Regions from separate parts of the Ruegeria sp. BB7 genome, predicted to be linked through region 1. Evidence: riboswitches for the same ligand, from Rfam matches in the RefSeq annotation. Region 1 holds a riboswitch; each other region holds the start of a gene.
What was found. Region 1 has a riboswitch for cobalamin ahead of ACR0D7_RS16060 (DUF1636 family protein). Riboswitches for the same ligand answer to the same signal wherever they lie in the genome.
Positions count from the first base shown of each region.

Region 2: it holds a riboswitch for cobalamin, as region 1 does, so the genes downstream of both, ACR0D7_RS17345 (hypothetical protein) here and ACR0D7_RS16060 (DUF1636 family protein) in region 1, are expected to answer to the same signal.
Region 3: it holds a riboswitch for cobalamin, as region 1 does, so the genes downstream of both, ACR0D7_RS17510 (DUF1636 family protein) here and ACR0D7_RS16060 (DUF1636 family protein) in region 1, are expected to answer to the same signal.

Region 1 is NZ_JBQFUV010000012.1:82,728-88,057, reverse strand. Features, by position in the region: gene ACR0D7_RS16075 (hypothetical protein) at 1-60, shown strand, start outside; gene ACR0D7_RS16070 (NAD(P)-dependent oxidoreductase) at 231-1,187, opposite strand; gene ACR0D7_RS16065 (LysR substrate-binding domain-containing protein) at 1,290-2,174, shown strand; cobalamin riboswitch at 2,247-2,456, shown strand; gene ACR0D7_RS16060 (DUF1636 family protein) at 2,540-2,929, shown strand; gene cobW (cobalamin biosynthesis protein CobW) at 2,926-3,981, shown strand; gene cobN (cobaltochelatase subunit CobN) at 3,985-5,330, shown strand, end outside.
Region 2 is NZ_JBQFUV010000016.1:49,639-54,968, reverse strand. Features, by position in the region: gene ACR0D7_RS17355 (DNA polymerase III subunit gamma/tau) at 1-1,468, opposite strand, end outside; gene ACR0D7_RS17350 (protein-tyrosine phosphatase family protein) at 1,602-2,096, shown strand; gene ACR0D7_RS17345 (hypothetical protein) at 2,098-2,505, opposite strand; cobalamin riboswitch at 2,590-2,810, opposite strand; gene ACR0D7_RS17340 (alpha/beta hydrolase family protein) at 2,946-3,803, shown strand; RNA gene ffs (signal recognition particle sRNA small type) at 3,842-3,940, opposite strand; gene ACR0D7_RS17330 (bifunctional 2',3'-cyclic-nucleotide 2'-phosphodiesterase/3'-nucleotidase) at 3,980-5,330, opposite strand, start outside.
Region 3 is NZ_JBQFUV010000017.1:22,659-27,988, reverse strand. Features, by position in the region: gene ACR0D7_RS17520 (glycosyltransferase family 2 protein) at 1-80, shown strand, start outside; gene ACR0D7_RS17515 (DEAD/DEAH box helicase) at 232-2,142, opposite strand; cobalamin riboswitch at 2,340-2,547, shown strand; gene ACR0D7_RS17510 (DUF1636 family protein) at 2,651-3,007, shown strand; gene ACR0D7_RS17505 (ABC transporter ATP-binding protein) at 3,004-3,789, shown strand; gene ACR0D7_RS17500 (ABC transporter substrate-binding protein) at 3,809-4,756, shown strand; gene ACR0D7_RS17495 (FecCD family ABC transporter permease) at 4,782-5,330, shown strand, end outside.

The DNA of each region.
Region 1 (5,330 bases):
CGAAAGGTTTTGTTGGAGGAGGTTGGCGAGTTAACCCTCCCAGACATTCCCTCTGAGTGAAAAAAACCGCAACAAATCCCGCAACATTTTGAATGGCATCAGGGCGGAAGATCACCCTTAAATATTGATATGAAAAGAGAATTTTTCTGCACCAGTTCGACTTCAAAACAGGTACTCGCCTCCACTCCTACAACATCACATACCGCCCATATTATTTAGTGTATCCTCTGTTATTCGACTCCACGCCCCTGTGGAACAACCTCATATCCCGGTTCCTCAGGCTCATCATCCAACATCTCTGGTGGAAAACCCGGCGCCGTGATATCCAGCCCCGTTGCCTCTTCCAACCGCCTGATAATGTTAGGGGAAAGCTCGCGTTCACCGAACCGGGCAATGCCGTCTTCGAAGATTTGGATCATCACCGGATTTATCTCCAACGGCACCCCAGCGCGGTCGGCGACGTCCTGAAACAGGCCAATGTCCTTTTTCACCAGATCCATCGTGAACGAAATATCACGCGACCCGTTCAAAATAACTTGGCTTTCGGTTTCGTGAACAAACGAGGTTCCCGAAGAAATCTTGATCGCCTCATATGTGGTATTGAGGTCCATGCCTGCGGCCTTGGCTGTTACCAACGCCTCGGCGCAGGTGATCAGGTTTGCGGTGGCAAGATAGTTGGTCAGCACCTTGAGAACCGAGGCCGAGCCTAATTCGCCCGTGTGCAGCACACGCCGACCCATGGTGGTGAGGAAGGGCAGGATTTGCTCGAACGTCGCACGATCACATCCGGCGAAGATCGAGATGTTGCCGGTTGCTGCACGGTGGCAACCGCCGGACACGGGGCAATCGACCGCAGCGCCTCCGCGTTCGATTACCATGGTCCCCAGTCGCTTGGCTTCGGCCTCATCGGTGGTTGACATCTCCATCCAGATTTTGCCCGGTCCGACTTCGGACAGCATCTCTTGCATGACCGCGTCAGAGGCGGCGGGTGATGGCAAGCAGGTAATGACGGCATCGCAATCCCGCATCATTTGCGCAGAGTTTTCGGCTGCTTTGGCACCTTTGGCCACGAATTCGGCCACCAGATCGGGGTTGAGGTCATGGACCGTCAGGTCAATTCCGTTGCGCAAAAGCGATCCTGACAGTTTACCGCCGACATTCCCCAAACCGATAAATCCAACTTTCATGTTTACCTCCTGACGGTCGTATTTGGGCCAAGTATCTATGTTGCCCGCTAGAAACAAAAATGATTAATATGCCAATATATGGTCAAATAATTTTGGTGCTAAATGGATCGCCTGCCAAATCCCACATGGTTGCGCAGCTTTGAATCCGCAGCACGGCATCTGAATTTTACCACCACAGCGAGGGAACTTGGCCTGACGCAGACGGCTGTTTCATTACACATCCGCTCGCTTGAGGCCGAACTGGGGCAAAAACTATTCACCCGGAACGCGCGGAGGTTGGAACTAACCGAACTTGGACAGTCCTATTCGCTGACGGTCCGGCGCTCTCTGGCAGATATCGCGCTGTCCACCAACAGTCTGTTTGGCCCTGCCTCACGGCAGACCCTGACAATCCGCGCGGCGATATCAACTGCAACGTATTGGATAGCTGCAGAACTGCCTGACTTTACCGTGCGGCACCCGGAAATCCCTGTGCGACTGGTCTCACACATCTGGAATGACAGCATCGCGCCCGGAGATGTGGATGTAGAAATTCGGCTTGGTTATGGCGATTGGCCTGGGGTGATCTCCGAGAAACTGACCGAAGAAAAATTGGTGCCGGTGAGCCGGGCTGGGGGCGGCTTGCCGACGTGTAACAACCTGCAAAAGGGCCCTCTGATTCATATCCTTGGATACGAAGACAACTGGGCCCGCTATTTTCAGGCCAATAACATCGCACCCCCGGATCAAGCGCCTCAGCATTCGGTGGACACTTCGGTGGCTGCGCTGCAGCTTGTCATGGCCGGCGCTGGCTATGCGACGATTCTGGAACGGTTTGCGCGAAACGCGATCCGGCAGGGTGCACCGCTTGAAATTACAGGCCCTGCGATTCCCTTTGCTCAGTCACATTATCTGATCAGCGCGCAGGGAGCTGCCCAGCCGACAGCGGCCGCGGGGCTGTTTTGCGCGTGGCTGCGGGATCGGATTGCGCTGGATGCCGCTGATTGACATAGGCTGGTCGCTTTTCTGACCTGAGCAAGAGCAACCCATACCTCGTGCTTGACAACCCCCCTGCCCGTGCCGCATGTCCGACGCGCTGGTGTCCATCTTTGGATGGATGAAAAGGGAATGCGTCAACGGATCATCCGCCAAACGCAGCCGCCCCCGCGACCGTGACCGGAGAGGGTGCCCAAAGCCACTGGCCAACAAGGCCGGGAAGGCGGGACATCTGCCGGGGCTTACGCCCCTATATCCGCAAGCCGGGAGACCTGCCAGCGCCCGAAGTTGAAACCGGACGGGGTGATCCGGTGTCGGGCCCATGTGCAGACGTGGCCCGCATGAAACCCCGTCCCCCGCGAAGAGGATTTGGGGGGATGAGAGACGTGACCGATACTGCACCAGTCGAATTGCTGGTCTGCACCACGTGCCGCCGTGGCCTGCCCGTCGAGGATGACGACCAGCGCCCCGGCACATTGTTGCATAAAGCCCTGGAACGGGCGGACTTGCCCGAGGGCATCACGCTGAAACCGGTCGAGTGCCTGTCGAACTGCGATCAGGGCTGTTCCATCGTGTTGCGCGGCGGGGCAGACCGCTGGACCTTTGTCTATGAGAACCTGAACGAAACCGACCACGTTGACGTCATCGTCGACGGAGCGACCAAGTATCTGGCCACCGAGGACGGCTTGGTCAAATGGCGTGAGCGTCCCGAGCATTTCCGCAAAAACTGCGCCTCGCGCATTCCCCCGATTGGAGCCCCGAAATGAGCAATCTGGAAAAACTCCCCGTTACTGTGATCACCGGCTTTTTGGGCTCGGGCAAGACCACGCTGGTCAAACACCTGATGCAGAACCCTCAAGGCAAGCGTCTGGCCGTTGTGGTCAACGAGTTCGGCGATGTAGGCGTAGATGGCGATATCCTGAAATCCTGTGCAATTCCGGATTGCCCGGCTGAGAACATCATGGAACTGGCAAACGGCTGCATCTGCTGCACCGTGGCCGATGATTTCATCCCAACAATCGAAGCCCTGATGGCGCTGGAGCCGCGCCCCGATCACATCCTGATCGAAACGTCAGGTCTGGCCCTGCCAAAACCGCTGCTGAAGGCGTTCGACTGGCCCGATATCCGGTCCAAGATCACCGTGGATGGTGTGATCGCTTTGGCCGATGCCGAGGCCGTCGCCGCCGGTCGCTTCGCCCCGAATGTCGAGGCCGTAGACGCCCAGCGCCTGGCCGATGACTCGATCGACCATGAAACGCCTCTGTCCGAAGTGTTCGAGGATCAGATCTCCTGTGCCGACATTATCCTGCTGACCAAGCCAGATCTGGCCGGTCCCGAAGGCGTTGCCAAAGCTAAGGAAGTCATCGCCGCCGAAGCCCCGCGCCCGCTGCCCGTGGTTGAAGTGGCCGAGGGCGTCGTGGACGTGCGCGTCGTGCTGGGTCTGGAGGCCGCTGCCGAGGATGACATGGAGGCGCGTCCCTCGCATCATGACGGCCACCACGACCACGAGCATGACGATTTCGAAAGCATTATCGTCGAACTTCCCGAACAGTCCGACCCTGCCGATCTGGTTGCCAAGATTGAACGTCTGGCCAAGGAGTTGAACATCCTGCGCGTCAAAGGCTACGCCGCCGTTCAGGGCAAACCCATGCGCCTGCTGGTGCAGGCCGTCGGTGCCCGCGTGCGCCACCAGTACGACCGCCCATGGGAACCCGGCGAAGAGCGTCGCTCGCGTCTGGTGGTCATTGCCGAGCATGACGACATCAAAGAGGCCGCAATCCGCGATATCCTTGTGGGTGTGACCGAAGCTGCCGAGTAAACCATGCACGTCGTCTTCCGCGAAAGCCACGGGTTAGAAGAAACCGAGACCCCGACCGATCTGGGCCAGAGCCCGGCGGATCTGGTGGTGTTGTCCTTTTCCGACAGTGACCTCGGAGCTTTCGCAGCGGGCTGGCATCGTGGTGGCGACCCTGAGGGGCGGATGCCGACACTGCGGCTGGCCAACCTGACGGCGCTGAAGCATCCGCTGTCTGTCGATACCTATGTCGAACAGACTTTGGAGGGTGCCAAAGGCATCCTGATCCGTCTGATTGGCGGCGTACCCTATTGGTCCTATGGCCTGCAGCAGGTTCTGGCGCTGGCGCAGGCCAAGGGCATCGCGCTGGCGGTGCTGCCTGCGGATGGGCGCGAGGACACGCGGCTGGATGAGTATTCCACCCTGCCCGTCTCGACCCTGCGTCGTCTGGCGCATCTCTGCGACACCGGCGGAGAGGTCGCGGCACAAGCCGCCCTGGCGCAAATGGCGCTGGCAGCGGGGCTCTATGCCGGTCCAGTGATGGGCGCCAAGACCCTGCCCGAGTGCGGTGCATGGTGCCCAGACCGTGGCGTGATCCCGGTGGACACCGCCTTTTCCGGCGACGCGAAACGCATCATTGTCACCTTTTACCGTGCCTATCTAACATCTGCAGACACAGCTCCGGTTGCCGCCCTGATCCGCAGCTTCCGCGCGCGCGGGTTTGAGGCGGTAGGCCTGTTCGCCCCCTCGCTGAAAGCCCCTTCTTCGGCGGATTGGCTGCGGGAACAGGTCGTTGAGCTGGCCCCTTCGGCGATTATCAACGCCACTTCCTTCTCTGGCAAAGGCGCATCGGGCACCTCGCCCCTGGACGCCGCCAACGTACCGGTGTTTCAGGTGGCGCTCGCCACCTCGCGCCGCAAAGCCTGGGCCGAGGCAGAACGCGGGCTGTCCCCAGCCGACCTTGCCATGCATGTGGTGCTACCCGAGGTGGACGGGCGGATCTCGGCGGGCATCGCCTCGTTCAAGGAACCGGGCAAGCGCGACCCGCATCTGGAATATTCCCGCTTCGCCCACCGGGCCGAGCCGGACCGGATCGAAGCCATCATCGACCGTGTATCAGGCTGGCTGACACTGCACGACAAGCCCAAAGCCGATCAAATCCCCGCGCTGGTTCTGTCCACCTATCCCGGCAAGGATTGGCAGATGGCCCATGCGGTGGGCCTCGACGCGCTGGCCTCGGCCGAGGCAATGCTGTCTGATCTTCAGGACGAAGGTTATGACACCGCGCCCGCGGAACCAATTGCACAGACCCTGCTGGATGCCCGCATTTCGTGGTCAATGGAAGCCTATCGAGCCGCGTTGGCGGACCTCCC
Region 2 (5,330 bases), on a different contig from region 1:
CGGAGGCACGCTCGGTCGGCTGGAACTCGATGCGACCGGGTTGATAGGCAACCAGCCTCAAGGATCGTTTGACCTCGTCCAGCAGAACGCCATCCCGGTTTGCGCGGATCAGTTCGACCACATGGTCGAAGGTTGGATAGCGTGCCAGAGCCGCTTGCGCATCCTGTGCCAAAGCGGCGCTTGGCCCGCCGGACCCGCCGCTGGCGGGGGCTGCATAAGCAGACGTCACTGTTGCCTGAGGTTGAACGGCCGCATGAGATGGTGTCGGTATCCCACCACCGGGCCCGCCATTTGGAGGTGGCGGAGTGTCCTGCAACCGCTTGATCAGCTCTTCCGGGCTGGGCAGGTCGGCCACATGGGTCAGGCGGATCACCGCCATCTCAGCCGCCATCATAGCGTTCGGTGCGGCGGAGACCTCTTCCAGCGCTTTCAGCAGCATCTGCCACATGCGGGTCAGTACACGCATCGGCAGGGCTTCGGCCATTTGCATACCCCGCGCGCGTTCGTCCGGGGATACGGTGGGGTCGTCGGCAGCATCCGGCGTGATTTTGACAACCGATACCCAATGGGTGATTTCGGCCAGATCGCGCAGCACAGCCAGCGGATCGGCGCCTTCGGCATATTGCCCGCCCAGTTCGGTCAGCGCTCCCGCAGCGTCGCCGCGCAGGATCATGTCCATAAGGTCCAGCACCCGACCACGATCGGCCAGGCCCAGCATCGCGCGCACCTGATCCGCGCTGGTTTCCCCAGCCCCGTGCGAGATCGCCTGATCCAGCAGCGAGGTCGCATCCCGCGCCGAACCTTCCGCTGCGCGGGTGATCAGTGCCAGCGCGTCATCCGCGATCTGAGCATTTTCGGCGGCTGCAATTTTTCTGAGCAGGCCGATCATGTCCTCAGGCTCGATCCGGCGCAGGTCGAACCGCTGACAACGCGACAACACCGTAACCGGCACTTTGCGAATCTCGGTGGTGGCGAAGATGAACTTCACGTGCTCGGGCGGTTCTTCAAGCGTCTTGAGCAGCGCGTTGAAGGCGCTGGTCGAGAGCATGTGAACCTCGTCGATGATATAAATCTTGTAGCGCGCGCTGGCGGCGCGATAGCGGACGCTGTCGATGATCTCGCGAATATCATTCACACCGGTCCGGCTGGCGGCGTCCATTTCCATCACGTCGACATGGCGGCCTTCCATGATCGCCACGCAATGCTCGCACTGGCCGCAGGGTTCGGTCGTTGGCTTGCCCTCGCCGTCCGGCCCAATGCAGTTCATGCCTTTGGCGATGATCCGCGCCGTGGTGGTTTTGCCGGTGCCGCGGATACCGGTCATGATGAAAGCCTGAGCGATCCTGTCAGCCTCGAATGCGTTTTTAAGCGTGCGAACCATCGCGTCCTGGCCAACGAGGTCGGCAAAGGTTTCCGGACGGTATTTACGGGCAAGAACCTGATAGGCGGGGCTGGGCGTGTCGTTCATGTCTGCTCTGTCGGATTCGGGTTCCGATGCAGCGTAGAGACCCCTGCGCCCCGCGTCCACAGCAGGCTTGGGTGAATTTCGGTTTGCAGGGCAGATTGCGCATCTTACAAGCTGTGTCTGAGGAGGACCCGGAGTGAGCCAGTTTGCAATTTACGCTGTACGCGTGGGAAATGGCACCGTTGCCCTGTCGCCGCTGCCGGGGCGCGGTGGCTGGTATGCGCGGGATATGGGCGTCATTCGCGACTGGCAGCCGACTCTTGTGATCTCGATGACCACCGAGTTTGAAATGCAGCAGGAGGGCACAGGCGGTTTTGGTGATGACCTGCGGGCGCACAATATCGAATGGGCACATTTGCCGGTTGCGGATTTCGGAGCGCCGTCCACAGCGACAGATGCCGCCTGGTCTAAGGTCAGCGCAGCTGCCACGCGCATTCTGTCCCGCGAGGGGCGGGTGCTGGTGCATTGTCGGGGCGGCTGTGGCCGGTCCGGGATGATTGCTCTACGCCTTATGGTCGAGCATGGCGAATCCCCAGAGAAGGCGTTGAACCGTTTGCGAGCAGTGCGGCCCTGCGCCGTCGAGACCGATGGCCAAATGGATTGGGCCAGCCTTCCGCAGACAAGCGGCTAGTCTATAGCGCGAGCTGTTGTTCTGTCTGGGCTACCGGCTTGGAGGGAATCGCCGTGACCTCTAGCATGGCGCAGGGCAGCGCGGCCAACATTCCCGCAGGGCGCATGACCATGTCAGGGCCGAACAACATATCCGCGTAGTCGTCCAGCGATTCGAGTGACGCATCATAGCTTGTGCCACAAAAGACCCGAATCTGATCCTTTTGCGCTCGGAACCGTGCGGTGCAGCCTTCGGCGCAATGGGTCAGGTCGCTACTGCCGTTGAACTCAAACTCAGGGGTCGTTGCAAGGGCGGCGGCGTCCATCGCCTGTACAACAGCGCGCGCCATCTGCGCTAGTGCCGGGCAGTTTCCTCCGGTGCGTTGGCAGACCGTTGCGGTGAATTGGTGTGTCCTTGTCTTCCAGATCATCTTGCGCCCTCCGCGCGTGGGACGAGGGGCATGGATCAGGTGTGACAGCGTGCTGACAACCTGCCCGGACACCCCGCCCGAGTTTCGGTTTTTCGTTCGATGGCAGGTCTCCTGACTTGCGGGTCATTGCTTTGCCTACCTTCCCAGCCTTGTGGCCAGTGGTGTTTCGGCATTGCTCACCGCTTACAGTTGCGGGGGCAGTCGCGGCTTTGGTTCGTTCCGGCATAGCCAAGCAGAACCGCACCGTGTTCCCTTTTCATCCCGCCCCGAAACCGGGGGCGGGAACCATCACGTCATCGCTAATTGGTTCGGGTGGTTTGAGTCAAGCGGCCTTTGACCATGGCCGAGCGGACGTTTGGTCATGCTGAAACGGGATTGACTTGAAGGGGTGATCCGTGCGGTTTGAAAGGGTGAACTGATTAGTTCAGATTGAGGGCGACATGCTGGACAACGCAAAGGCCGTATTGACCGAGGACTTTCTGTTTCAATCAGGTTCGACCAATTTGTCAGCTCGGTTGTACCTGCCGATGAATGAGCCCCAGACCGCTGTGATCATCCATGGCGCGACCGGCGTACCGCGGGATTACTACCAGCATTTCGCCCGCTGGCTCGCTGCCGATCGTGGCATGGCCTGCTTGACTTATGACTATCGAGATTTTGGTCATTCGCTTGAGGGGCCGCTCAAGAATTCACACGCCACGATGGCGGATTGGGCATTGATCGACATGCCCGCCGCTCGGGCCGAGATGCGGCGGAGGTTCCCCAACGCGCAACAGTGGAGCATCGGCCATTCCGTCGGCGGGATGCTGGGGCCGATTCAACCTGATATCGACCAAATCGACCGTATGATCTGTGTCTGTTCCGGCCCGGTTACAGTGTCAGATCATCCCTGGCCCTACAGAGCATTGGCTTTGCTGTTTTGGTACGGCCAGGCACCCTTGGCCGTCAAAGCTCTGGGATATTTGCCCGGCAAGGCGTTGGGGTTCGGGGCAGACTTGCCCGCTAGCGTCTATTGGCAATGGCGCAGTTGGTGTACCGCGCCGCGCAACTACCTGCCCGAAATCGGCGTTACTTTGCCCGACGCGCGCTGGACGCAAATGGATACGCCAGTGGATTTGTTTACTTTTGAGGATGACGACGTTGTTCCGCCAAAAGCGGTTTGGCGACTGGCTGATCTTTATGGGCCCAATGCACGTCGCCATCTGCTGTCACCGACTGAGTTTGGCTTGTCCAAGGTTGGCCATATCGGCGCATTCGCGCGTCGCAGCGCGGCCGTCTGGCCACGGTTAATCGACTAATCTACTGGCCCGTTTGGTGCGAATATGTTGGGGAATTGAAGTGAGAGGTTGGACATCGACCCAAGCGGGGCTCGTTGTGGCTGCTTCCTTCCGGACCTGACCAGGTTGGCGAGGCGCTCGCCCGCGCCAACCTCTCATCGGTCGATATAGGCAATGACCGGGGAAAAGACAAGCCGTCAGAGCGTCAAGCGGATCAGTAGAAAACCTTCATCGTCTTTACCGACCACTTGTGGGTTGTATTCTGCCAACTCTTCCAGATGCGCTTGGGCCATTGGTCCGGTGCGCAGCAACGCCTTTGAGCCGGGCTGAGACATCAGGTGAAAGGGGCGCGGGGCGTGCTGCAGCGGGTCTTGTGGCAGATCGCCGGACAGGTAATCCCGCAAGATGCTCTGGATCGGTAGCATGGGCAGCGCAATGGGTTCTGCCTGTTCGACAAAGGGGAAATGACCGCCCCCATTGGCGCGGTAATTGTTCAACGCGACAACAAAGTGCTGATTGGGCAACAACCGCCGACCTTCGAAGTGAATATTGCGAATTCGTCGATGCGCCGGGTTGATCAGGCGTCCGCTGGCCTTGAAACGCGGGGGCTGCGACAGGTCGATCTGGTAGGTAAGCCCCAACAAGACATCAAAGTTATGCCCCGCCCGGTCCAAGGCAATCAGTTCGTCTTGCTGCCCGGGCGAGATCTGGTTGAAAACCCCGGCGGACATTTCCAACCAATCGCTGATCTGCTCGGCAGTCACCACCACCGCCTGTAATTCATTAGGGAAAACATACAGATCGTTGACATGGCGCAAACACAGTTGGCCAGAGGGAACGTCCGTGTAGTGCCTGGGGCCAGCCCTGCCTCCGAATCTTGAAGGCGCTACCGCTGACAAAAGGGGTAACTCGGCAAGGCTTGTGCCGTGCAGATAGGGACGCAGGGCAGCGGCTTGGGCTGCTGCGGCCAAGGTAAGTCCACGGTCCGGGGCGCAAAAGCTAAAATAACTGTGGAGAGGATGGTCGCTATGACCTACGGGTTGTGCCGCACGACGGCGTGTTTCCGAATGCGCCTCGGAAAAAAGGCATACTAATTCAGGGTCTTCTGCGACCGGTGTGGGCATGCTTCCCGTTGCCGTTGGGCAGATGGGTCGCAACTCGGATTTGTGGTCGTGAACTTTCCACTGTCCGGTGTCCTCGCGGTGTAGCGTCAGGTCAATCACACCCAGATTCGACCCCGCTGCGCCGGGCATGACTACGGGTTTTCCGTGCACCCGGCCCGAACTGGCGTCGACATGGTCCAATCCATCATGCGCCTGACCCGGCAGAGTAAGGTGTGAATGCCCTGCGATCAGAGCGTCGATACCATCAATCGCCGCAAGAGGGATGATCGCGTTTTCCAGACCCGGTTGAGGGGTGGCGGATCCAAGTCCCGTATGCGCCAAAGCAAGGATCAGATCACAATCTTGTGCCAACAAGTCCCGCACCTGTTGTTGGGCGCATGACAGAATGTCATCCATAACGACTCTGCTCTTCAGCCGCTGCGTT
Region 3 (5,330 bases), on a different contig from region 1:
TTCAATATATTTTGCGGTTGGTTATGATCTCTGAAACAGTCCGGTTGCTTTGGTTTAAGCAGTCGGATGTCAGGAAGTAGGTTTGACGCGCGTCAGACGCGCGTCTTCCCTAATTGCTTTTGGGTAAGTGCCTTGAAGGGTCCGATTCCGGCAAGATGAGCCCGACACTAACGGGGCGGTTCTGTCAAGGCGAAGCCAGTCCGCTGGCTCCGGTCTCTCAAAGATTAAAGCTTACTTCTTGCGAACTGGCACTGCATTACCACCTTTTTTCGACATGGCCGCACGAGCGCGATTTTTCTTGCTATTTGGCTTGCCTTTTGGTGGTGGTGGACCTTTTGGACGGTCGCTGGCGTTTTTTCGATTTGGTTTCTTGGCCTGTCCAGTGCGATTGGTGTCATCACGGTTAGGCTTGGCATTTTTTTCCGTTTTTTCGGGCCGCGCTACAGCTTTCTTCTGTCGCGGTTTGGCAGGTTGCGGCTCAACAAGGCGAGGCGGTTTTCCCTCGGCTTTTGCCGGGCTTCTTTTGCCTTTTGTGCCGCGCTTTGGACCCGACTTACCAGATTTTGAAAGATCGGGTGCTGTCTCCAACCTTACGATGTCTTTCGTGCGTTCGACCTTCATATCTGGTCCGATGGCCTTCAAGAAACCGGGTACGCTGCTTTCACGTATTTCTATGTAGGTCACGTCCTCTGCGATGCGGATCGCGCCAATATCGGCCTTGGTGATATTCCCGGCCTTACACACCATTGGCAGAAGATAACGTGGAGACGCATTTTGATTGCGCCCCTCAGACAATGAGAACCACACGCTCGGCCCAAAATCTGCCTGTGACCTTGGCGCAGCTGTAGCCACGTCGCTCAACTCTTCGGGCGCGGAATGTTGGCCTTTGTATTGCCGGACATATGCGGCAGCAAGTTGCTCTGGCGTGAACTTCGCCACCAGTTCATCCACCGACGCGCGCTCGCTGTCGGCAATGTCTGCCTCCCAGTCATCAGAACCGAACATCCGCGCCAAATCCTGTGCATTGACTTCGTCAGCCGACGGTGCCGCGCCCCATTGGGCGGTAAGTTTGGCGAATTTCAAAAGCCGTTCGGCTTTTTTGACCGAACTCGGAGCAACGATCAGAGTGCTGACACCTTTGCGCCCGGCACGTCCGGTCCGACCAGATCGGTGCAGAAGGGTTTCATGGCTGTTGGGCAGTTCAGCATGGATCACAAGATCCAAATTCGGCAGATCAATCCCTCGTGCCGCGACATCTGTTGCGACACAGACCCGGGCGCGCCCGTCGCGCATCGCTTGCAGGGCATTCGAACGCTCGCTTTGCGTCAGCTCTCCTGAGAGGGCTACAACCGAAAATCCACGGTTTGACAACCGGGCCGTCAAGCGACCCACCATGGCGCGGGTGTTGCAAAACACGATGGCGTTTGGGGCCTCGTAGTACCGCAAGACATTGATGATCGCGTTTTCCCCATCACGAGGGGCCACTTTCATTGCCCGGTATTCGATGTCGGCGTGCTGGGTCCGTTCACTGACGGTGCTGACACGTTCAGCATTCTGCTGGTACCGGGTGGCAAGATTTGCAATGGCGCGTGGGACTGTGGCTGAAAACAGCAGGGTCTGCCGGTCCGTCGGTGTTTCTTCGAGGATGAACTCCAGATCCTCACGGAACCCAAGGTCGAGCATTTCGTCGGCCTCGTCCAGCACCACCGCACGCACCGCTGTCAGGTCGATCGAGCCGCGCATGATGTGATCGCGCAGGCGCCCCGGTGTCGCTACAACGATATGCGCACCACGGGCCAGTGCACGGCGTTCATCGCGCATATCCATGCCGCCGACACAGGAAGTAATGAAGGCACCTGCATCTGCGTAAAGCCAACCAAGCTCTCGCTTGACCTGCATAGCAAGCTCGCGTGTTGGGGCGATAACCAGCGCCAAGGGCGCCCCGCTGGTGTCAAATACTTCTGCCTCGCCCAAAATTGTGGATGCGATGGCCAGACCGAAACCTATAGTCTTGCCTGATCCGGTCTGAGCCGAGACCAGCAAGTCCCGGCCCTTAAGTTCTGGGTCTGATACGGCCTCTTGGACTGGAGTCAGTGTGGTATACCCTTTGCGCGAAAGGGCATCTGAAATTGTCTGTTTCATGGTTCGGCTCTTTTGGGTGCTGCGGCCACCCTCAGAGCGTCCAACAGACGGATCAACGTCGAAGCGCTGTCCATACTGAGAGAAGAACCGGATGTATAGTGTTGATGATTGTGGGACGTGAGAACGACCATTGCGTTTAACCGGCACAGAAACTGATTGCAGTCTGGAAAAACCATTTGACCCAACTCCAGTTCTCGGGCACTCGTTCCCCAGATGGTCCCCGCGGGTGCTAAAGCGGGGTGAAAAGGGAATACGGTGAGGTTGGCCGACTGGCACCAAGTCCGTGACTGCCCCCGCAACTGTAAGCGGTGAGCGACGCCAAATACCCACTGACCCAGAAGGTCGGGAAGGACGGCCAAGCATCGACCCGCAAGTCAGGAGACCTGCCATCAAGTGTTTTAACCAACCCGGGGCGGGGCGTCCTGGAAGGAGGCTTTGATGGCACGTTTCATGCGTGTTTACATGATCGGCACCTTCTGCTTGCGCTTGGCAACAAGTGGAGTGGGTAATGTTGGATACACCTGATCATTTCCTGCTGATTTGTTCGACCTGCAAAGGCGAAGACAACGCAGACGCATTGTGCCAGGCATTGGCTGCGAAGCTGCCTTCGGGTTTTGCACTGCGCAAAATCGCGTGCATGGCGGGTTGTGCACACCCAACGACTGTTGGGTTTCAGGCATCAGGAAAGGCGCAATATCTGTTCGGTGACATTGAAACGGAACAGGACATCAAAGCTTTGGCTGAATTCGCCGGGCAATTTCGCCTCAGCGAAGATGGGTGGACCAGCGCAACAGACAGGCCACCACAGTTATTCGAAAAGACGTTGTCTCGGCTGCCGCGGCTTGAGTTAGGGGAGTGTCGATGAATTCCTCATCCTTCTTGGTTGCCCGGGATCTTGCATATCATGCCCTCAATGGTGACGCCTTGCTGCAGCAGGCATCTTTTGAGTTAGATGAGGGGGCCATTCTGGCCATCGCCGGGCCAAACGGTGCTGGTAAGACTACGCTTCTGAACCTTTTGTGCGGCGCAGTGGATCTGGCGCTGGGGGATGTTCTGGTCAAAGGGCGCAGTCTTCGGCAGATGTCGGCAGTTGAACGCGCACGAAAAATCGCAGTCGTCAGCCAGCAGGAATACCCGGACGGAAGGTTGGCATTGCGGGACTACGTTGCTCTTGGTCAAATTCCGATTCGATCCGATCGCTCGACCGATGAACATGCTACGGAATTGTCGAGAATTTTGCGGCTGACCGGTCTGGGCGCTCTTGCGGATAAAAAAATGGCTGTCCTGTCTGGGGGTGAGCGTCAGCGGGCGCATATTGCGCGTGCCTTGGCGCAGAACCCCTCATTGCTGTTTTTGGACGAGCCGACCAACCATCTGGACCCGGATGCCAAGGGACGGATGCTGTCTCTGGTTGCCGAGTTGGGGATCACCGTGGTGATGATCGTCCACGATTTGGTCATGATCCCTGAATTCGCTACTCATGTGGCGTTGATGAAGTCATCCCGGCTTACCAGTTTTGGCCCTGTGGACGAGGTTCTGACGCCCGAACATGTACGTGAGACTTTCGGTGTCGACTACCTAAGCTTCCACCACGAAGGCCGTGTTATCCCGGCGCTGGATATCCGAAAAACAACTGTTTCAAACTAGACAAAGGAACCTCCTCAAAATGAAGCACATCTGGTCCGTGGCACTTGCCACTGCCATTGCAGGCGGCGCATCTGCAAATGAAGTAACAGTCGATAATTGCGGCGAGCCGCTGGTGTTCGAAACCCAGCCCGAGCGTCTGGTTGTGCATGACATGAACATGACCGATATGGCTTTTGCTTTGGGTTTGCAGGACAAGATTGTCGGTCTGACCGGCATCACAGGTTGGTACAAGACCAGCCCTGAGTTTGATACGCTTCGCGGTGACATCCCCGAGCTTGCGCCAAAATACCCGACGGTTGAAAACCTTGTCGCGGTTGCGCCAGACTTGTTTTTCGCCGGTTGGTACTATGGCATGAAGCCGGGTGGTGACGTCACCCCGGACACGCTGGAACCCTTTGGCATCAAAACCATGATCCTGACGGAAAGCTGCGTGCATCTGGATAAGGACCGCCCCGAGGCCAGCATGGACCTGTTGTTCGACGACGTTCTGCGTCTGGGCAAGGTGATGCATGTCGAAGACAAGGCCGAGGAATTGGTGAGCGGCTGGAAAGACGAACTGGCAGCCATTGAGGCCCAAACCGCGGAATTGCCGAAACCACGTGTCTTCTTGCTGGATGGTCCCGCAGATGCGCCCTTCACCGCTGGTAAGTTCGCTATTCCCGACGCGATGATTACAGCAGCTGGCGGCGAAAACGTAACTCATGACATGGAAACCAGCTGGGGCCGCACGTCGTGGGAATCCGTGGCTGCATCAAACCCGGAATTCCTGGTGCTTTTGGACTATCAGACCGGTAATGGGGCGGCCGATACCTTCAAGTTCCTTCAGGAACACCCGGTTATGTCCCTGACCGACGCCGTGAAAAACGAGCGCTGGATCGGTTTGCGCTACGAAGAGCTGACACCGGGGCCGGCCAATATCGAAGCGATCTCGAAAATGGCTCAGGCCATGCATCCGGGCGTCAACTGATATGGGCCGATTTGGCCTCTTACTCATGTTGAGGGCGGTCGGTCTGGCCGCCCTTTTGCTGATTTCAACCGTGTACGGTACAACTCCAATTCCTACCGTGGATGCATTCGACGCTGTCCTTTTGGGCACTGGTCTGGTCGACGGAGAAATGGCCCCCGCGCATCGGATCGTCTTTGACCTGCGCTTGCCGCGTGCTTTGTTTGCTGCGGTGATTGGTGCCGGATTGGGTATAGTTGGCGTCGTTCTACAAACCACGACACGCAATGATCTGGCCGATCCGTTTCTATTCGGCTTGTCCTCGGGGGCGGCTGCCGGAGCGGTGTTTGTCATCACGGTTACAGGGGATCTTCTGGGTTTCTGGACTCTGCCGCTGGCCGCCTTTTGCGGTGGGTTAGTGGCGTCAGGAATTGTGCTGGCGCTGGTCCGCGGGCTACGTACGAGTGCACCGGAAAAGCTGATCCTTGCGGGTCTGGCGGTGTCGTTCCTGTTCTCGGCCATAACAAATTACCTGATCTTTGCAGGCGACAGCCGTGCCGCGCATTCAGTCATCTTTTGGATGCTGGGTGGGCTAGGG